3 regions of the Massilia sp. LC238 genome follow, and region 2 is predicted to be linked to each of the others. Evidence: predicted binding sites of a transcription regulator. Region 2 holds the regulator's gene; each other region holds the start of a gene.
The links. The regulator sigma-54, encoded in region 2, starts transcription at its own class of promoters, with help from an activator protein. The targets are predictions, from matches to a motif close to TGGCANGNAANCTGCTTT.
Positions count from the first base shown of each region.

Region 1 (7,228 bases), 130 kb from region 2:
ACGATGCCCTTCTTGGTATCGGCAACCAGCTCTTCCAGCGACTTGGTGCCGCCGGCCATGATCATGTTGCCGTGGCCTGCGGTGGCCTGGTTGCCGGTCTTCTGCGCCCAGAACGGCGAGTAGCCGAGCGAGGCGACGCGGCCGTTCTTGATCAGGTCGGTGCGCTTGCGGGCAATCATGGTCTGGTTGTCCCACGGCGCCACCGGCACGTCCGGGTTCCACGGGTCGGCCCAGATGTTCACCTGCTCGTCGAACAGCTTCTCGCCCAGGCGGTTGCCGCCGCCCTTCTTGGCCAGGAAGCTGCGGCCCTCGTCCGCGGCGCGCGCGCCGAAGGAGCTGAACATGTTGCCCAGGATTTCCGAGGTGGCCGCCGGCTCCAGGATCACGGTGTAGCGGCCCGGCTCCAGCGCTTTCGCATCGACCGAGCGCAGCGCCTTGTCGATCGCGATCTCGGCCGCCTCGGCCGCGTTGAAGCGGCGCGCATCGACCGCCGAGCGGGTGACCCAGCCCGAACCGCGGCCGTCTTCGGTGCGCGCGGTGCAGGTGAAGGACAGGTCGGTGAACTCCTGGAAGCCGAACACGCCCTTCGAGTTGGCGATGCAGGCGAAACGGGTGCTGTCGGTGAAGAAGCCGGCGGTGACCAGCTTCTTGGCGCGCGCCTGGCCGATCGAGGCGGCGGCGACTTCGGCGCGGTAGGCCGGATCGATGGCGGCGGTGCTCGGAACGAAGGTCTTGGTGAGCTGGTATTCCTGCTTGCCGACGCTTGGGACGAACTCCGGATTCTCCGGCGCCAGGCGCGCCAGTTCCTCGGCGCGGCGCACGGCCTTTTCCAGCGACTTGTCGTCGAACTCGTTGACGACGGCGGTGCCGACGCGCTTGCCGAATGCCACCCGCACGGCCAGTTGGGTGTCTTCGGTCAGGCCGGCGGTCGACACGCTGTTGCGTGCGAAGCGGATGTTACCGGTGCGATTGCCTTCGATCGAGACGCTGCACTCGTCGGCTTTCGAGAAACCGATCACGCGGTCGGCGATGCGTTTTGCTTCTTCCTGGTTCAGCTGTTTCATATTGTCCCCTTCCCTCAACCGATCTTGCGTGCGGTGTTGATGACGTTGATGCCATTGAAGCGCGCGGTGCTCGAACCATGCGAGACGGCGCTGACCTGGCTCGGCTGGCCTTTGCCGTCGAAGAACGAGCCGCCCATGCGCCAGTCGCGCTCGTCGCAGATGGCCGAGCAGGCGTTCCAGAATTCCTGGGTATTGGTCTGGTAAGCGACGTCTTCCAGCTGACCGGTGATCTTGCCGTTCTTGATCTCGTAGAACAGCGTGCCGCCGAACTGCGAGTTGTAGCGCTGCTGGTCGATCGAGTACGAGCCGCGGCCCAGGATGTAGATGCCCTTCTTGACGTCCTTGACCAGTTCGTCCGGAGTCAGGCGCGCCTTGCCGGCTTCCAGCGAGATGTTCGGCATGCGCTGGAACTGGATGGTGCTCCAGCTGTCGGCGTAGGAGCAACCGTGCGATTCCTTCTCGCCGATGATGTGGGCCTGGTCGCGCGTGGCCTGGTAGTTGACCAGGATGCCGTTGCGGATGATGTCCCACTTCTTGGCCGGCACGCCCTCGTCGTCGTAGCCGATCAGGCCGAGCGAGCCCGGCGTGGTGCGGTCGGCAACGAAGTTCACGCGCTCGGAACCGTACTTGAATTTCTTCGACGCCCACTTGTCCAGGCCCACGAAGCTGGTGCCGGCGTAGTTGGCTTCGTAGCCGAGCACGCGGTCCAGTTCCGTCGGGTGTCCGACATTCTCGTGGATGGTCAGGAACAGGTGTTCGGGCGACAGCACCAGGTCGTACTTGCCCGGCTCGACCGACTTGGCGGTCAGCTTGTCGCGCGCCTGCTTGCCGGCCAGCCTGGCGTCCTCGATGATGTCATAGGAGTTGGTATACAGGGTGGTCACGCCGCCGGCGGCCTGCACCTTGTCGCTGGCCTTGGCGTCGAAGTACTCGTAGCCCATGCTCACCGGCGAGGACAGGCCCGCGCGCGAGCGGAACTTGCCGCTGGCCTTGTCGACCGCGGTCGCATTGATCGGCGCCCACAGGCGGTGGATGTCCTGGTCGATGTAGGAGCCGTCGGTGGAGGCGAAGTACTTCTGCTGGTTGATCTGGAACAGCGACGCGGTCATGAAGCTCGCGCCGGCGGCCATGCCCGCCTTGTTGGCGGCAATCAGCATCTCGGCCTTGTCCTTGACCGGGATGGCGCGCCAGTCCTTCTTGACCGGGGTGGCCCAGGCCACCTCGCCCACGCCCTTCACGGGAGCCAGGCGTACCGGCTCGGTCTGCAGCTTGGCGTTGGCCTTGGCGATCGCCACCGCCTGGCGCGCGGCGTTGGCGATGCCGTCCGGGGTCAGGTTGTTGGTCGAGGCGAAGCCGTAGGCGCCGTTGGCGATCACGCGCACGCCGACGCCGGTCGATTCGGTGTTGCTGATGTTCTCGACGTTCAGGTCGCGCGTGATGATGAACTGGTTCAGGTAGCGTCCGATGCGCACGTCGCAGTAGGACGCGCCGGCCTTGGTGGCGGCATTCAGCGCGGTGTCGGCCAAGGCCTTCTTGGCGCTGGTGGGCATGGCGCTCATCAGTTCATCGGCGGCGATGGCGTTGCCGAAGACGGGGATGAGCATGGCGCCCGCGGTGCCGGCGCCGATCTGGAGGAATTTACGACGTTCCATGTGTGTTTTCCGTATGCGTTCACCCGCGGCCTTCGAGCCGTCATCCCGGCGCAGGCCGGGATCCAAGTTTGGCGCCGACACTACGCAGCGGAATTGGATTCCGGCCTTCGCCGGAATGACGGTTTTGGGGCCGCGGGATGGCTGTTGCTTAAACCGCGTCCGACAGCGACGTGAAGTTGAAATCGCGGATCTTCATCGACGGGATCAGCATCGAGTAGTTCGCCTCGTCGCCGCCGATCACCAGCGGCTTGCCGATCTCCTCGATGTTGTTCAGCATGCTCACCGGGCTCTCGTTGAAGCGGAAGTTCTTGATCGGATGCTTGACCTTGCCGTTCTCGATGTAGAAGGTGCCGTCGCGGGTCAGGCCCGTCACCAGCACCGACTGCGGGTCCACCATGCGGATGTACCAGGTGCGGGTCACCAGCACACCCTTCTTGGTGTTGGCGATCAGCTCGGCCGTGCTCTTGTCGGTGCCGGCCATGATGATGTTGCCGGCGCTGCCGATCGCGCGCTGGCCCTTCTGCTTGGCCCAGTACTGCGAGTAGTTCAGCGCATTGATGCGGCCGTCCTTGACCAGGTGGGTCCGTTCGCGCGGCAGCATGTTGCCGTCCCACGGCAGCACCGGCACGTCCTTGTCCCACGGGTCGGACCAGATGTTGACCTGCTGGTCGAACAATTTGTCGCCCACGCGGTTCTGGCCGCCCTTTTTCGACAGGAAGCTGCGGCCCTCGTCGGCCATGCGGGCGTTGAAGCCGCCGATCATGAAGGTCAGCAGGTCGCTGGTGGCGGAAGGCTCCATCACCACGGTGTAGCGGCCCGGCTCGAGGGCCTTGGCGTCCACCGAGCGCAGCGCCTTCTCGATGGCCACGTCGGCCGCTTCGCGCGGATCGAAACGGGCGACGTCGCGCGCCGAACGCTTGACCCAGCCCGAACCGCGGCCGTCTTCGGTGCGCACAGTGCAGGTGAAGTCGAGCGAGGTGGCGACCTGATGGCCGAACACGCCGTTCGAGTTGGCGACAGTTTCAAAAGTCTCGCGGTCGGTAAAGAAGCCGGCCGAGACCAGGCCCTTCTTGCGACAGGCTTCCATCGCGTAGGCGGCGGCCTGGGCGCGGAATTCCGGGTCGATCTCGGCGGTGCGCTTGACGTAGGTCTCGGACGACTTGTAGCCGGTCTTGGCGATCGCCGGCATGAATTCCGGATTCTCCGGCGCCAGGCGCGCCAGGTCCTCGGCACGGCGCACGGCCTTTTCCAGCGACTTGTCGTCGAACTCGTTGATGGTGGCCGTGCCCTGGCGCTTGCCGAAGGCCACCTGCACGGTCAAGCGGGTGTCGTCGGCCAGGCCGGCGGTGGAAACGGCGTTACGTGCGAAACGGATGTTGCCGATGCGGGCGCCTTCGATGTTGACGATGCACTCGTCGGCCTTCGAGAGCGACAGCACCCGGTCGGTGATGCGCTTGGTCTGGTCCTGGGTAAGGATGCTCATGAGGGTCCTCTTGCCTTAGCCGATCTTGCGGGCGGTGTTGATCACGTTGATGCCGTTGAAGCGCGCGGTCGACGACCCGTGCGACACGATGCTGATCTGCGGCGGCTGGCCCTTGCCGTCGAAGAAGGAACCGCCCATGCGCCAGTCGCGCTCGTCGCAGATGGCGGTGCAGGCGGTCCAGAATTCCTGGGTGTTGGCCTGGTAGGCCACGTCTTCCAGCATCTGGCCGATCTTGCCGTCCTTGATCTCGTAGAACAGCTGGCCGCCGAACTGGGCGTTGTAGCGCTGCTGGTCGATCGAGAAGGAGCCGTCGCCGACGATGTAGATGCCCTTCTTGATGTCCTTGACCATCTCGTCCGGGGTCAGCTTCTTCTTGCCCGCCGCCAGGGAGACGTTCGGCATGCGCTGGAACTGCACCGAGTTCCACGAGTCGGCGTACGAGCAGCCGTGCGATTCCTTCTCGCCGATGATGTGGGCCTGGTCGCGGGTGGCCTGGTAGTTGACCAGGATGCCGTCCTTGATGATGTCCCACTTCCTGGTCTTGACGCCTTCATCGTCGTAGCCGATGGCGCCGAGCGAACCCGGGGTGGTCTTGTCGGCGAACAGATTGACAATCGGGTTACCGTACTTGAACTTCTTCGATTCCCATTTATCCAGGGTGGCGAAGCTGGTGCCGGCGTAGTTGGCTTCGTAGCCGAGCACGCGATCCAGTTCCGTCGGGTGTCCAACGTTCTCGTGGATGGTCAGCCACAGGTGTTCCGGCGACAGCATCAGGTCGTACTTGCCTGGGAGGACAGACTTGGCGGTCAGCTTGGCCTTGGCATCGCGCCCTGCGGCGCGCGCGTCCTCGATGATGTCGTAGGTATCGGTGTACAGGGTCGCAACGCCGCCCGCAGCCTTGATCTTGTGCTCCTTGAGGCCATCCAGGTATTCATAGCCCTTGCCGACCGGCGCGCCCAGGCCGGAGCGCGAGCGGAACTTGCCTGTGGCCTTGTCCACGGCGGTGGCCTGGAACGGGGCCCACAGGCGGTGCACGTCCTGCTCGATGTAGGAACCGTCGGTGGAAGCGAAGTACTTCTGCTGGTTCACCTGGAACAGCATCGAATTCATGAAGGTCGCGCCGCCTTCCATGCCGGCCTTGTTGGCGGCGATCAGCAGGTCTGCCTTGTCCTTGATCGGCACGGTGCGCCAGTCCTTCTTGATCGGCGTGTTCCACGATACTTCCCCGACGCCCTTCACTGGTGCAAGACGCACCGGTTCGGACTGCAGCTTGGCGTTGGCCTTGGCAATCGCCACCGCCTGGCGCGCCGCGTTGGCGATGCCGTCGTTCGACATGTCCGAAGTGGCGGCGAAGCCGTAGGCGCCGTTCGCGATCACGCGCACGCCGACGCCGGCCGACTCGGTGTTCGCCACGTTCTCCACGTTCAGGTCGCGCGTGGTGATGAACTGGTTCAGGTAGCGGCCGATGCGCACGTCGGCATAGCTGGCGCCGGCCTTGGTGGCGGCGTTCAGCGCGACGTCGGCCAGCGCCTTCTTGGCGGCCGTGGGCATGGAGCTGAGCAGTTCGTCCGCGGCGATCGCGCGGCTGAAGGGGACGAGCGTGGAGGCGAGCGCCAGGCTGCTGAAATTGAGAAAGGTACGGCGTTCCATAAAGTCTCCTGAAATCAACCTACTTCTGGGCAGCGGTCCCGCCTTGTGGTGCGGCCCGCTCTTGTATTTACTACGGAGGGAGTGGTTTCAACGGGGCTGATGGCCCCGGCAAACTTGTCAACCTTAGCAGCAACTCGAGGTTTTGAATAGGCAATTGTTGTGCCAGATCAAAGCGCTATACAAATGCATGATTTGGTGGATATCCGCTGTCCGCGGACATGTTTACGAGTGAGATATGCATACACAAGGAATGCTTGACTGTCCGCCAAGTGTGACCGATCATCAGCGCGGCGGCGGCGTTCCGCCCGGCCGCGCACAATCACTTGGAGACCTCGAACCGATGAAACGACTGATCCTGGCTGCGGGCATCGCCGCGACCCTGTTCGCCGGCGCCGCACACGCGGACGACGCCTTGAAAGCCGCCATCGCCGGCGAACACCGCAGCGCCGCCAACAAGGCGCGCGACGCGGCGCGCCACCCGTACGAAACGCTGACCTTCTTCGGCATCAAGCCCAACATGACGGTGGTGGAACTGGCGCCCGGCGGCGGCTGGTACACCGAGATCCTGGCGCCCTACCTGCGCCAAAACGGCAAGCTGATCGCCGCGGGCCAGGCCTTCGTGCCGGAAAAGCGCGGCGGCATGGCGCTCAAGCAGAAGTTCGAGGCGACGCCGGCGGTCTACGACAAGGTGGTCCCGGCCGTATTCGAGCCGCCTGCCACCTACCAGATCGCGGCGCCGAACAGCGTCGACATGGTGCTTACCTTCCGCAACCTGCACAACTGGGTCGGCAACGGCGAGGAGGCGCTGAAGAACACCTTCAAGGAAATCCACAAGGTGCTCAAACCCGGCGGCGTGCTGGGCGTGGTCGACCATCGCCTGCCAGCCGCGATGACGCAGGATGCCAAGGCCTCGAGCGGCTACGTGCACGAGGCCTGGGTCATCAAGACCATCGAAGGCGCCGGCTTCAAGCTGGCCGCCAAGTCCGAGGTGAATGCCAACCCGAAGGACACCGCCAACCACGAAAAGGGCGTGTGGACCCTGCCGCCGGTGCTGTCCAACAAGGACAAGGACCGCGAGAAGTACATGGCGATCGGCGAGAGCGACCGCATGACGCTGAAGTTCGTCAAGCAGTAAGCTGATTGCTCGAGAGGCAGCGTCGCCTCTCGTGAAGATTGGTGTATATCCTTCGGCGGCGAGCGTGTATATTCTTGCCACTCGAACTACTGTTGAGCCACCGAAGGAACCCATGAAAACCGCACGCCTCGCCGCCGCCGTGGCATTCGCCTTGAGCGGCCTTGTCCACGCCCAGGACACCTCCCCGCCTCCAGCACCGACTCCCGCCACGCCGCCCTCGCCGGCCGTCGCCACTCCGTCCGCC
Region 1 covers NZ_JNNN01000030.1:303,025-310,252, forward strand. The annotation lists gene FG94_RS07360 (TldD/PmbA family protein) at 1-1,064, opposite strand, end outside; gene FG94_RS07365 (TldD/PmbA family protein) at 1,079-2,716, opposite strand; gene FG94_RS07370 (TldD/PmbA family protein) at 2,865-4,199, opposite strand; gene FG94_RS07375 (TldD/PmbA family protein) at 4,215-5,849, opposite strand; gene FG94_RS07380 (class I SAM-dependent methyltransferase) at 6,190-6,984, shown strand; gene FG94_RS07385 (S1C family serine protease) at 7,097-7,228, shown strand, end outside.
Region 1: a site for sigma-54 is predicted at 5,997-6,014, ahead of FG94_RS07375 (TldD/PmbA family protein). Genes of this name have one in related genera too.

Region 2 (7,228 bases):
CCAGCGCCCGCACGCCTTCCAGCACTTCGCCATGCTCGAAATTGCGGCGCACCAGGTTGCGCTCCATGCGCAGGCAGTCCGCCACGTCCAGCGAGGCGCCGCGCAGCAGCAGTTCGTGGGTCACGCACATCATCAGGGGCGAGCGCTGGCGCATCGCCTTCAGCGCCTTCTGCGCGAACGGGTTCTCGTCACGACCCAGCGAAGCCATGATCATCGCCACGCTGGCGGCGCCGAAGTGCGCATCGATCACGCCGCGCTGCGCCTGCAGTTCGCTCGGCCCCAGTTGGCCCGCGAATTGCGCCGCATAGCTGCGGATCGCCGCCGGCAGCTGCGCGCCCGGGGTCGTGTCGACCAGCGCCATCAAACCGGCCAGTTCCGCCCCCGGCACGTACACGTCCGCCAGCCCCACGTACAGCGCATCTGCCGCGCCGATGGTCAGGCCGGTCAGGCCCAGGTACTGGCCCAGCTGGCCCGGCGCATGCGACAGGAAGTGGCTGCCGCCGACGTCCGGGAACAGGCCGATGTTCACCTCGGGCATCGCCATCTTGGTGCGGTCGGTCACGATGCGCAGGCCGCAGCCAGGTCCGCCCTGGGCGATGCCCATGCCGCCGCCCATCACCACGCCATCCATCACGGCGACGTAGGACTTCGGGTAGAAGTGGATCAGGTGGTTCAGTGCGTATTCTTCGGTGAAGAAGTCTTCCAGCAGCGCGCTGCCGCCCATCGGGCCGACGTGGCCCATCTCATGGAAGAAGCGGATATCGCCGCCGGCGCACAAGGCCTTCTCGCTGCTGCTGGTGATGACCACCGCGTCGATGCCCGCGTCATCCTTCCATTCCAGCAAGATGGCGCTCAGGGCGCGCACCATGTCGAGCGAGAGGGAGTTCAGCGCCTTCGGCCGGTCGAGCGTGATGACGCCGGTGCGGTTGGCAACGCGGGTCAGGACGGTATCGGTCATGATGGTATTCTGTGATCGAAAAGACATGCATTCTACAGAACATTTGTACAAACGGAAGCGTAGAAAAGTAACAGGTATTGTACAAAAGCAAAAAGGGCGTCCCCTCAGACGCCCTTGCTGTGTTTTGCGGCTACCCGTAATAGTTACGCGGCAGCGGCTTCTCCGTTGTCCGGAAGGCGCTTGTGCGCCACGTGATTATGATTTTGCAGCATGGATTTGTGTTTCAGAACCTGCCTGTCCAACCTGTCCATCAAGGTGTCGATGGCCGCATACAGATCTTGCGCAGCACTCGCCACATGCAGAATCTTGCCCGATACCTGTAGGTTGATCTCGGCCTTTTGCCGTTTTTCTTTTTCAGTGAGGTTATCGATGGCGAGGAACACGTGGGTGTCGATCACGTGGTCGAAATGGCGGGTGATGCGCTCGAGCTTATTCTGAACGTATTCACGGATGGCGGGTGTGACTTCGAGATGGTGGCCGCTGATTGTGAGGTTCATACACACTCCTTTGGGAAGGTGCCCTGCCCGCGCCACAAGGTGAGAGTGGGCAGTGCTTTACAGGGATTTACGGAGGCTGACGGGAGGAATCTTGAGCGCTTCGCGGTATTTGGCAACCGTCCGGCGCGCAATGACCATACCTTGTTCCCCGAGCATCTCCGCGATCTTGCTGTCGGATAGAGGATTCCTAGGGTCTTCTGCTCCTGTCAATTGCGCAATAAGCGCGCGGATCGCCGTCGAGGAGGCTTCTCCCCCCGCTTCGGTGGCGACGTGGCTTCCGAAGAAGTACTTCAGCTCGAACATGCCGTGCGGGGTCAGCATGTATTTCTGCGTGGTTACACGCGAGATCGTGCTCTCGTGTAGGCCTAGTGTATCAGCTATCTCACGCAAAACAAGAGGGCGCATGGCAACCGCGCCGTGGCTGAAAAAGTTGCGCTGGCGCTCGACGATTGCCTCGGCAACACGCAGGATCGTGTCGAAGCGCTGGCGCATGTTCTTGATGAGCCACTTGGCTTCCTGCAGCTGCGCGCCCATCTGGCTTTCGCTTTTGCCCTGCTTGAGCAGGTTCGCGTACAGGCTGTTCACGCGCAGCTTCGGCATCACTTCCGGGTTCAGCGAGACGGCCCAGCCGTCCTTGGCGCGGCGCACGATCACGTCCGGCACCACGTAGTCGGACGTGCCCGAGCCGAAGGCCGCGCCGGGATGTGGATTGCATTGGCGGACCACGGCCTGCACTTCGCGCAGGTCTTCGTCGTCGCAGTCGAGCGCCTTTTTCAGCTTGGTGTATTCGCGCTGCGCGAACCAGGTCAGGTAGCCTTCGACGATCTTCAAGGCGAGGCGCCGCGTCACCAGGGGCACGCCCGGCATGCGGCGGATCTGCAGGGCCAGGCATTCGGCCGCGCTGCGCGCGCCCACGCCCACCGGGTCCAGGCTCTGCACCAGCGCCAGCGCGCAGCGCAGCTCGTCCATCTCGATCTCGAGTTCTGCCGGCAGGCGCGCATGGATGTCGTCGAGCGGCTCTTCCAGGTAGCCGTTGTCGTCGAGCGCATCGATCACCAGCTCGGCCAGCGCGCGGTCGCGCAGGCTGCAGCAGCTCAGGCGGATCTGTTCCGTCAGGTGCTCGCGCAGCGTGATGCCGTCGGCTTCCAGCTGCGGACGGCCGTCCTCGTCGTCGCCGCTGCGCGCGCCGCCGCCTTCGCCGCCCCAATCCGCATCGGCATCGCCACGCTCCCCATGGTCTTCGCCGTCCGCGCCCTCGGGCTCGGCCTTCGCGCCCTCCTGCCCTTCCTGCCCCGGCTGGGGCGCCGGCGCTTCGCCATTCGCCGGCGCGGTATTGATCGCGCCGTCCGCCAGCAGCCGCACCGAGCGGTCGAGCGGATCGTCGAGCCGTTCGAGCAGCGGGTTGTCGTGCAGGATCTGCTCGATCTCCTGGTGCAGTTCGAGCGTGGAGAGCTGCAGCAGGCGGATCGACTGCTGCAGCTGCGGCGTGAGCGCCAGGTGCTGCGAAGTGCGTAGCTGGAGAGACTGTTTCATGCCTGGTGCTCTTGATTACATCCTGAAGTGCTCGCCGAGGTACACGCGCCGCACGGATTCGTTGGCGATGATGTCGTCAGGGCGGCCCGAGGCCAGCACCGCCCCCTGGTTGATGATGTAGGCGCGGTCGCAGATGCCGAGCGTCTCGCGCACGTTGTGGTCGGTGATCAGGACGCCGATGTTGCGCTCCTTCAGGAAGCGCACGATGCGCTGGATCTCGATCACCGCGATCGGGTCGACGCCGGCGAAGGGTTCGTCGAGCAGCACGAAGCGCGGGTTGGTCGCGAGCGCGCGCGCGATCTCGACGCGGCGCCGTTCGCCGCCCGACAGCGACAGCGCCGGGTTCTCGCGCAGCTTCTCGATCTGCAGTTCGGCCAGCAGGGTGTCGAGGCGCTCGCTGATCTGGTCGCGGGTGAGCGGCTTGCCGTCCACGCGCTGCAGCTCCAGCACGGCGCGGATGTTCTCCTCCACCGTCAGCTTGCGGAACACCGAGGCTTCCTGCGGCAGGTAGGACAGGCCCAGCACCGCACGGCGGTGGATCGGCAGGCTCGAGATGTCGGTGCCGTTGATGTCGATGGTGCCGGCGTCCGAGGGCACCAGGCCGACGATCATGTAGAAGGAGGTGGTCTTGCCGGCGCCGTTGGGGCCGAGCAGACCCACCACTTCGCCGCACTCGACCTGCAGCGACACGTCGCGCACCACCAGGCGCTTGCCGTAGCTCTTCTGCAGGCCCTTGACGATCAGGGTGCTGCAGCCTTCGACCGCGGTCGCCGCTGCGTCGGTACTTGCGCTCATGGCTGCCGTCATTGCTTCGCACCTTCGGCTGGCGCCGTGGTACGGCGCGGCGCGATGATCAGGGTGCCGCGGCCGCCGCCCACCTTGCTCTGGCCGGTAGGATCGTTGCGCACCTGCGCGACCTCGCGGCGGTTGTCGTAGGAGATGAAGGGACCCTTGATCTCGTTGGTCATGCGGCCGCCCTCCAGCTCGCGCACTTCGGCGCTGGTGAACAGCTTGACCAGTTCGGCGCGCTCGTCGTATTCGATGCGCTGGGCCTGGCCTTCGACCCACAGGTCGGGACCGCCGTCGCGTTTCTGGCGGAAAGTCGCCAGCTTGCCGTTGTTGGCGGTCAGGGTCACGCTCATGTAGCCCTCCGGCGTTTCCTTCACCAGGGCGCGGTCGGATTTCAGCACCAGGGTGCCGCGCGTGAGCACGACGTTGCCGGTCAGGATGCGGGTCTGCGTGACCTCGTCGACGTCGAGGGAATCGAAGTTGATCACGGCCTGCTTGAGCGAATCGGCACGCTCGGCCGAGGCGCCGAAGGCGGCCAGGCTGAGGAATACGGCAGCGATGATTTTTTTCATGTTCTTGCTTTGTCCTGGGTTGACGCGGCGCTACTGCCGCTGCGCGCGTGGCGGATAGACGATCTGGCCGCGGCTGGCCAGGTGCAGCTTCTGGGTCGCGTTGTTGGCCACCATGCCGGTGCCGGTCACGGTGGCGGCCCCCAGCTGCATCTCGATCGGCCGGTCGGTCTTGAGGATTTCTTCGTCGGGCAGCACGGTCAGCGCCTGCGTCTGCACGCGCAGCGCTTCGCTGGTCGGCGTGGCCGGGCGCTGGATGTCGACGTTGCCGAGCAGTTCGACGCGGTGCTCTTCATGGTAGAGCTGGGCGCGGTTGGCGACGATGGTCATGCGCGGCCGGCCGGGCGTCATGCCCTGCATCACCGGCGCCTCGACCTGGGACACGTCGTTCAGCGGCGTATGCGCCAGGCGCTTGCCCGACACCACGTAGCTCGGCTTGCCCTCTTCCGTCATGCGCACGAAGGAGAAGTTCTCGACGATGTAGTCCGGCTCGTCCCCCGGCCCGCCGAGGCGGGCGCCGGCGTCCTCCTGCTCCATCACCTGCACCAGCCAGAAGCTGCCGAAGGCGCAGAAGGTCGCGATCATCATGATCGTCAGGAGCTTCCAGCGGTGGGCGGTGCGCTTGTAGGTGACCATGTCGTGTCCCGTGTCCGATATCGCCGTGTTACGCGAAATACGGCGCCAGCGCCTGTTCGTAGGTGCCCTGCGCGCGCATGACGAGGTCGCAGACCTCGCGCACGGCGCCGCGCCCGCCCGCATTCTTCGTGACGTAGTGGGCGCGGTGCTGCACTTCCGGGTGGCCCGAGGGCACGGTGACGGCGAAGCCGACGCGGGTGAACAGCGGCAGGTCGATCACGTCGTCGCCGATGTAGCCGCATTCCTCCGGCGTGACGCCGGTGGCGGCAAGCAGCTCGGCGAAGCCGACGCGCTTGTCGTGGATGCCCTGGTAGACGTGGGAGATGCCGAGGTCGGCGGCGCGCTTGACAACGATCGGCGACTTGCGCGCGCTGATGATGGCGGTCTTGACGCCGGTCTTGTTCAGCAGCTGGATGCCGAGGCCGTCGAGCACGTTGAAGGTCTTGGTGACTTCGCCGTCCGGGCTGTAGGTGAGGCTGCCGTCGGTGAGCACGCCGTCGACGTCGAAGATCATCACTTTGACGCGCGCCGCGCGCTGCATGAATTCGGTTGGCGTCATCAGATCACCTTGGCGCGGGTCAGGTCGTGGATGTGCAGTGCGCCGACCAGGCGGTCTTCACCATCGACGACCAGCATCTGGTTGATGCGGAATTCTTCCATGACGGCGACGGCATCCACCGCCAGCTGTTCCGGATGGACGCGGCGCGGGTTGGCGTGCATCACGTCGCGGATGCTGATGTTCGAAAAATCGGTCACGCGCTCGATCAGGCGGCGCAGGTCGCCGTCGGTGAACACGCCGACCGGGCGGCGCTCTTCGTCGACGACGGCGGTCATGCCCATGCCCTTCTGGCTGATTTCCAGCAACGCGCGCGTCAGCGGGGTGTCCGGGGACACCGCCGGGATGGCGTCGCCGCTGCGCATCACGTCGCGCACGTGGGTCAGCAGGCGGCGGCCCAGGGCGCCGCCCGGGTGCGACATGGCGAAGTCTTCCTCGCGAAAACCCCGCGCGTCGAGCAGCGCCACGGCCAGCGCGTCGCCCATGGCCAGGGTGACGGTGGTGCTGGTGGTTGGCGCCAGGTTGAGGGTGCAGGCTTCCTTGGCCACCGAGATGTCCAGGTGGATCTCGGACAGCTTGGCCAGGCGCGAATGCGGCTTGCCGGTCATCGAGATGACGGGGGTGCCCATGCGCTTGATGGCCGGCAGGATCTCGAGCAGCTCGGACGATTCGCCGGAATTCGAAATGGCGATGAACACGTCGTGCGTGGTCACCATGCCCAGGTCGCCGTGGGCGGCTTCGCCCGGGTGCACGAACATGGCCGGGGTGCCGGTCGAGGCCAGGGTGGCGGCAATCTTGCGGCCGATGTGGCCGGACTTGCCCATGCCGGAGACGACCACGCGCCCGGTGCAGCCGTACAGCAGCTGCACGGCACGCACGAAACTGTCGTCGTCGCCGAGGCGCGCATGCAGGGCGCGGATCGCGTCGGCTTCGATGGCGAGGGTCTCGCGGCCCAGCTCCAGCACACGGCGGGCCTGGTCCGCGTCAAAACTTTTCAGCATTATTTTTTCATCGGTTAAACTCATAGTGGCAGTATATCCGAATTGGATAAGCAAAAAACTTGCCAGTCGTAACAAACCACTACAACGATAACGAAAAAACAACCGTGGCAGATGCATTCCGGACTTGAACTGACCCTGCTCCTGCTGGGCTGCGCCGTGCTGGGCGTGGTCGCCTTCCGGATGCTGCACCTGCCGCCGATGCTCGGCTATCTGGCGGTCGGCGTATTGATCGGCCCCCATGCGCTGGCCCTTGCCGAAGACAGTCCCGCCACCCATGCGCTGGCAGAATTCGGCGTCGTCTTCCTGATGTTTTCCATCGGGCTCGAATTTTCGCTTGCCCAGCTCAAGTCGATGCGCCGTATCGTGTTCGGCTTGGGTCTGGCTCAAGTCGTATTGACAATCGTGGCCGCCATGGCTTTCGGTTTGTTCATTTCCTGGTGGGTACCCGCACTGCACGTCAGCTGGCAGGCCGCCTTCGCGCTGGGCGGAGCGCTCGCCATGTCTTCGACCGCGATCGTGGTCAAGATGCTCACCGAACGGCTCGAACTGGAAAGCGAGCACGGCCGTCGCATCATCGGCATCCTGCTGTTCCAGGACCTGGCGGTGGTGCCGCTCCTGATCATGATTCCCTCGCTGGCACGCCCGGCCGAGGAACTGGCGATCACGCTCGGCTGGGCGGCGCTCAAGGC
Region 2 covers NZ_JNNN01000030.1:170,852-178,079, forward strand. The annotation lists gene FG94_RS06730 (enoyl-CoA hydratase/isomerase family protein) at 1-958, opposite strand, end outside; gene hpf (ribosome hibernation-promoting factor, HPF/YfiA family) at 1,102-1,455, opposite strand; gene FG94_RS06740 (RNA polymerase factor sigma-54) at 1,513-2,988, opposite strand; gene lptB (LPS export ABC transporter ATP-binding protein) at 3,004-3,783, opposite strand; gene lptA (lipopolysaccharide transport periplasmic protein LptA) at 3,792-4,349, opposite strand; gene lptC (LPS export ABC transporter periplasmic protein LptC) at 4,380-4,982, opposite strand; gene FG94_RS06760 (HAD family hydrolase) at 5,011-5,541, opposite strand; gene FG94_RS06765 (SIS domain-containing protein) at 5,541-6,563, opposite strand; gene FG94_RS06770 (monovalent cation:proton antiporter family protein) at 6,651-7,228, shown strand, end outside.

Region 3 (7,228 bases), on a different contig from region 2:
GATGTGCACCACGGTGCCGCCGGCGAAGTCGAGCGCGCCGTGCTGCCACAGGAAGCCGGCATTCTCGGTGACGCTCGCTAGGCTGGCGGCATCGGAAATCGCATCCGGGCCGGCCCAGAACCAGACCATGTGGGCCACCGGCAGGTAGCCGAAGGTGAACCAGATCACCATGAACAGCAGCACCGCCGAGAAGCGCACGCGCTCGGCGAAGGCGCCGACGATCAGGCCGCAGGTGATGGCGGCGAAGGTGCCCTGGAAGGCCACGAAGATGAACTCGGGGATCATGGTCTCCTTGCTGAAGGTGGCGGCCTGGCTGAAGGTGCCGGCCGCGGCGTCATAGATGCCGTTCAGGAAGACGCGGTCGAAGCCGCCGATGAAGGCGTTGCCCTGGGTGAAGGCCAGCGAGTAGCCGTACAGGCACCACAGGACGATGATCAGCGAGAACACCATGAACACCTGCATCAGCACCGACAACATGTTCTTGGCGCGCACCAGGCCGCCGTAGAACAGGGCCAGGCCCGGGATCGACATCATGATGACCAGCAGCGTGGCGACGAACATCCACGCGGTGTCGCCCTTGTTGACGGTGGGCGCGGCGAGCGCCGGCAGCGCCAGGCCGGCGCTAGCTACGCCGGCGAGGACTTTGGTAACGGTATGCTTCATTCGGCTTCCCCTTAGAGTGCGTCGTTGCCGGTCTCGCCGGTACGGATACGGATGACCTGGTTGAGGTCGGCCACGAAAATCTTGCCGTCACCGATCTTGCCGGTGCGGGCAGCGCCCGAGATGGCGTCGATCACCTGCTCGACCACGGCGTCGTCGACGGCCGCTTCGATCTTGATCTTCGGGAGGAAGTCGACCACGTACTCCGCGCCGCGATACAGCTCGGTGTGGCCTTTCTGGCGGCCGAAGCCCTTCACTTCGGTCACGGTCATGCCCTGTACGTTGATCTCCGACAGCGCTTCGCGGACTTCGTCCAGCTTGAAGGGCTTGATGATGGCGGTAATCATTTTCATGGTGATACCTCTGTCTCGTTCAAAATGCGTTTCAGAAAGTTTTGGACACGGTCAGCACGGCCGAGGACTTGCCCAGGTTCTCGCCTTCCGGGCTGCGGTAGGCCTTGGTATTGCCCTTGACCCAGGCCAGCGAGACGGTGGCCAGGCCGAAGTCCTTGCTCAAGCCCACCTTGTAGTCGGTGTACGAGTACATGCTGTTGTTGTTCACTTCCTGGCGCCCGGCATGCAGGTTCAGGAACACGCCTTCGTAGACGTCGATGTCGGCGCCCAGGTCGAGGTAGCCGCTGCGCTTGCTGTTGGCGGTGCCGAACAGGTTGGTGGTCGAGTGCGAATACTTGACGTAGGCCGGACCGAATCCCAGGCGCGCATACAGTTCGAAGGTGTTGGCGCGCGGGCTCAGGTCGTTCGACGGATACCAGTAGTACAGGCCGCCGACGTCATAGGTGAGGTTCTCGCTGAGGTTGCCGCGCTTGCCGCCGTAGACGTCCCATTCGATGTCGCCGTCGCCGCCGAGGTCTTTCGTCCATTTGATGGTGGACAGCCAGGTGCCCACGTACAGGCCGGTCGGGCCGTGCACGTAGTCGACGCCGCCCTGCAGCGCCGGATCCAACCGGGTTTGCGACAGGCCGCGGTAACGGTAGTCGCTGGTGATGGCGGCGTTGTAGCTGATTTGATGCTCAGGAGCAGCTTCTTGCGCAAACGCAGGAACACTCGACAAGGCCAGCACGGCCAGGCTTGCTGCTGCAATGGTGTTGCACTTCATGACATTCCCCTTATTTTCAACAGCTGCGTTCGACGGCTGAACCGTGGCGCGCGCTGTTGCGGTTTACAATCTGGTTTGCTACACGCCTGCCCACTCTTTAGCAGGATGCGTGCCAGCTTGAAAAACCATCGAAACGGCGACGGAGTGCTGCTGGAATGCTTGTTTTCTCAGCCATCCGCCCCATTTGCGATTCGAATAACGGGGGAAACCCCAGCGCCAGGCATCCGCCGCGGCGCGGCGCACCAAAGCGGAGTGCAACGCACTGTCGTGGTGCAGTGCGATCCGACTGAAAGGAAATGGACATGAACAGCTTCTTCAATGACATCCAGGGCAAGATCAACCAGGCGCTGGAAAGCTCGCCGGCCAAGGACATCGAGAAAAACGTCAAGGCGATGATGACCCAGGGCTTCTCGAAGCTCGACCTGGTCACCCGCGAAGAGTTCGACATCCAGGCCCAGGTGCTGGCCAAGACCCGCGCCAAGCTCGAAGCGCTCGAGCTGCGCGTGGTGGAACTGGAAGCGCGCCTGGCCGCGCAGGGCGGCACCGTCAGCACGGCGGCCTCCTCCACGCCGGCCACGCCGGCTGCCGGCGATGCGCTCCCCGGCGCCACCGATCCGTCCGCGCCGCACGTGATCCTCGACAAGCCTTGACTCCCGTGCCATGAACGCGGTCGACCAGCCGGCAGGCGCTGCGATGGCGCCGCAGGAGGTCTCGCTCGACGTCCTGCGCGAGAAATACGCCAAGGGTGAGGAAAGCAGCATCCTCGACGTGCGCCGGCGCGTGGCGCGCGCCCTGGCGGCGCTCGAACCTGAGGAATGGCGCGCCGATTTCGAGGAGCGCTTCCTCTGGGCCCAGGAACAGGGTTTCGTTCCGGCCGGGCGCATCAACTCGGCCGCCGGCCTGGGACTGCAGGCCACCCTCATCAACTGCTTCGTCCAGCCGGTGGGCGACTCCATCTCTGGCAGCGAAGACGGTTTGCCGGGCATCTATACCGCCCTGTCCGAGGCTGCCGAGACCATGCGCCGCGGCGGCGGCGTCGGCTATGACTTCAGCGCGATCCGCCCGATGGGCAGCAAGGTCCACGGCACCCGCTCGCGCGCCTCGGGACCGGTCTCGTACATGGAAGTGTTCGACGCCTCCTGCCGCACGGTGGAATCGGCCTGCGCCCGGCGCGGCGCCCAGATGGGCGTGCTGCGCATCGACCATCCCGACATCGAACGCTTCATCGCCGCCAAGGACGAAGGCGGGCTCACCAACTTCAACATCTCGGTCGGCGTGACCGACGCCTTCATGCGCGCGGTGGAAAGCGACGAGCTGTTCGAGCTGGTGCACCGCGCCGAGCCGGGCGACGAGGATGCGGCCAATGCGTACCGCCGCGAGGACGGGCTCTGGGTCTATCGCCAGATCCGCGCGCGCGAACTGTGGGACCGGATCATCGCCTCGACCTACGACCACGCCGAGCCGGGCGTGCTGTTCGTCGACCGCATGAATCTTGAAAACAACCTCTGGTACGCAGAAGAGCTGCGCGCCACCAATCCCTGCGGCGAGCAGCCCCTGCCGAGCTACGGCTGCTGCGACCTCGGTTCGGTCAACCTCACGGCTTTCGTGCTGGACCCGTTCGGCGCCGATCCGCAATTCGATTTCGAGCGCATGTGCGAAGTGGCCTCGGTCGGCGTGCGCATGCTCGACCTGGTGCTGGACGCGACCGAATGGCCGCTGCCGCAGCAGGCCGCCGAGTCAAGGGACAAGCGCCGCATCGGCCTCGGCTTCCTGGGACTGGGCAGCGCCCTCGTCATGCTGGGGCTGCGCTACGACTCCGATGAAGGACGGGCCATGGCGGCGCGCATCGCCGAGACGCTGCGGGACGCCGCCTACGCGACCTCGGTCGCGCTGGCGCGCGAGAAAGGCGCTTTTCCCCTGTTCGACGCGGAGCAGTACCTGGACGGCCAGTTCGTCGAACGCTTGCCCGACTGGCTGCGCGAGGCGATCCGCAGCCACGGCATCCGCAACTCGCACCTGCTGTCGATCGCGCCGACCGGCACCATTTCGCTGGCCTTCGCCGACAATGCCTCGAACGGCATCGAACCGCCCTATTCCTGGACCTACCAGCGCAAGAAGCGCATGCCCGACGGCGCCATGCGCAGCTACGACGTCGAGGACCATGCCTGGCGCCTGTACCGCCAGATGGGGCATGACATGGCGTCGCTGCCGCCGCAATTCGTGACGGCGCTCGAGATGCGCGCGATCGACCACCTGCGCATGGTGCAGGCGGTCCAGCCTTTCGTCGACACCGCGATCTCGAAGACCGTCAACGTGCCGGAAGACTATCCCTTCGAGGATTTCCGCGACCTGTACAGCCAGGCCTGGCATGCGGGCCTGAAGGGACTGGCGACCTACCGTCCGAACACGGTGCTGGGCAGCGTGCTGTCGACGGCGCCGCAAGCGCCACAGGCCTCCCTGCCGGACGAGGACCCGCTGCAGATGCGCTTCGAGCGCCGCCCGCTGGGCGAGCTGGAATCGGTCACGTCCAAAATCGAATACTCGACCCAGGAAGGCCGCAAGACCGCCTACCTCACCGTCAGCTTCATCCGCGCCGACGGCATCTTTGAGGGCCGCAAGGTGACGGTGGAGCGGCCCTTCGAATTCTTCATGCCCTCGAACCAGCGCACCGGCGGCCAGCAGTGGATCACGGCCTCGATGCGCCTGCTGTCGATGGTGGCGCGCGCCGGCGGACCGATCGCGCGGGCGCTGGCCGACATGCGCGACGTGGTCTGGGAAAAAGGCCCGGTGCGCTGCGGCTACCTCACCCGCGAGGACGGCACCCAGGTGCCGGTCTACCACGATTCGGAAGTGGCGGCGATCGCCTTCATGCTGCAGCGCGTGCTGATCCGGCGCGGCTTCCTGGACGCCTGGGGCAACCAGGTGCCGGTGCCGGAGCTGGCGCGCCGCTTCGCCAGCCGCGGCGAGGGCGTGGCGCTCGAGGCCGAACCGCAGCCGCCGACCAGCTCGGGCGCCCTGCCCGCGGTCAGCGGCGCCAGGTGCCCGGAATGCGGCGCGCGGGCGCTGCGCAAGGTGGACGGCTGCACCCGCTGCGACGAGTGCCACTACGTCGGGGAATGCGGCTGACGCTTCCGACTTGGAACCTATCCTGGTAGGGAATGAGTCGTTGCTGGCGCGCCTGGCAAGCGGGTGCTGTGTAGCATGGCACCCCATGCCATGCCGAGATAGGTTCTTAGCGCGCCGGCAGCACCCGCAGGACCATGTTCTGCGAGGTCGTCGCCAGGCTGCCTTTTCCCAGCACCGTGATGCCGCGCGGCGTGTTCAGGCTGCCCGGCAGGGGGCCGAGCACGACGTTCTGGGTACCGGCCACTCCGGCGACGGTGTCGACCTGGCCTAAGGTGGCGATGCGGCGGATGTTGCCGTTGCCGGTATCGGCCACGAACAGGTTGCCCGCACCGTCGATCGTCAGCGCGGCCTGGCGGCAGAAGCGCGCGTTCGTTCCCTGGCCGTCTGCGCTGCCGCATTGTCCGGCGGCGCCGGCAATGGTGCGCACCTCGCCCGAGGGCGAGATCCGGCGGATGGTCGAGTTGGCGGTATCGGCCACGTACAGGTTGCCGTCGTAGTCGGCCCGGATGTCCTGCGGTTCGCAGAAGCGCGCCTGCGCGCCGCGTCCGTCCGCGCTGCCGCAGGCGCCAGCCACGCCGGCGACGGTGGTAACGTTGTTGGTGCGGTCGATGCGGCGGATCGTGTGGTTCATCGTGTCGGCGACGTAGAGGTTGCCGTTGCGGTCGAGCGTAATACCCTGCGGCTTGCAGAAGCGCGCGTTGCCGGCGTTGCCGTCCACGCTGCCGCATTCGCCGGCGCGGCCGGCAAGGGTGGAGACGGCGCCGCTGGCGCTGACTTCGCGGATCGTCGAGTTGCCGGTGTCGGTCACGTACAGGTTGTTGTCGATGTCGATCTCGAGCCGGGTCGGCTCGTTGAATCGGGCGGCGCCCCCGGCGCCGTCGGCGCTGCCGGGCGTCCCGGCGTTGCCGGCGAGGGTGACCGCAACGCCCTGCTGCGAGACCTTGCGGATGGTGGCACTTCCCCGTTCCGCAACGTACAGGTTGCCGTCGGAGCCGAGCACGATGCCTTCGGGCGCGTCGAAGCGCGCGGCGGAGCCGGAGCCGTCGAGCGAGCCGCCGCAGGTCGGACACAGGCCGCCGGCGACCAGGAAGATTCCCGGGTCGCCGCGCGGCGCGCCGTGGTCCGGGCCGTCCGGCTTGTCGGGATGGTCGTAATCGACGTAGCCGAATCCGAGCGCGACCCCGCCGCCGCAGCCGGCCAGCACAACCGACAGCAAGAGCGCGCCGAGACGCAACGCGGGTTGGTGCCGCATGCGGGAACTGATGGGGAAGGCCATGGCGTCTCCTGAGGGCTTCGTGACCGCATCGAGGTTAATTATTGGGATCACGGCAGACATGACGAAGATCAATCGTGTGCTGGTGCAGGTGAGCGCCGAGTGTGCCCCTATCCGCCCTGTGCAAGATGACCATCCCATCCGTAGGAACACCATGAGAATGCCCGGAATGCGGCGCGGGCCTGCGTAAGGTGGACGGCTGCATCCGCTGCGACGAGTGCCGCGCAGCCGCCGTGCCGTTCCGGCAATGCCGACGGTAAAGAAACGATTTCCCATCCAAAAGTTTGCGCTAACATTTCGCTGAAATAATGTGATATTGTTGGCAAACCAACATAATGGTTGCGCAAACATGTTCACTCGGAAGATCAAAGGACTGCGCTGGTGGATGATCGGCCTGGTCATGCTGGGGGCGGTCATCAACTACCTGACCCGCAGTTCGCTGGCCGTCGCCGCGCCTACCCTGCTGAAGGAACTGGACATCAGCACCGCCGAATATTCGTACATCACGGCGGCCTTCCAGGGCGCGATCATGCTGCAGCCGCTGTGCGGCTATGTGCTGGACGTGATCGGCCTGAAGTTCGGCTATGCGATGTTCGCGGTGGCCTGGTCGATCATCTGCATGCTGCACGGCTTCGCCACCAACTGGCAGACGCTGGCAGTGCTGCGAGGCTTGCTGGGCCTGGCGGAAGGCTCGGCCAACCCGGCCGGGATGAAGGCGGTGTCCGAATGGTTCCCGGCCAAGGAGCGCGGCATGGCGGGCGGCATCTACAACATCGGCGCCTCGTTCGGCTCGATGCTGGCGCCGCCGCTGGTGGTGTGGGCCATCCTGCATTACAACTGGCAGTCCGCCTTCGTCATCACCGGCGCGCTCGGCCTGGTGTGGGTGGCGATCTGGCTGCTGCTCTACGATGCGCCGGCGCGCCACCGGCGCTTATCGAAAAGCGAGGCGCAGCACATCGCCGCCGGCCAGGAGCAGCACCTGGAGGGCGACGGCAAGCGCCCTTCCGTGTCCAGCATCATCAAGCAGCGCAACTTCTGGGGCATCGCGCTGCC
Region 3 covers NZ_JNNN01000038.1:13,737-20,964, reverse strand. The annotation lists gene amt (ammonium transporter) at 1-663, opposite strand, end outside; gene glnK (P-II family nitrogen regulator) at 675-1,013, opposite strand; gene FG94_RS09465 (TorF family putative porin) at 1,045-1,776, opposite strand; partial or broken gene FG94_RS09460 (accessory factor UbiK family protein) at 2,073-2,300, shown strand; gene FG94_RS09455 (adenosylcobalamin-dependent ribonucleoside-diphosphate reductase) at 2,437-4,902, shown strand; gene FG94_RS09450 (hypothetical protein) at 5,009-6,178, opposite strand; gene FG94_RS09440 (MFS transporter) at 6,525-7,228, shown strand, end outside.
Region 3: a site for sigma-54 is predicted at 1,874-1,891, ahead of FG94_RS09465 (TorF family putative porin). Genes of this name have one in related genera too.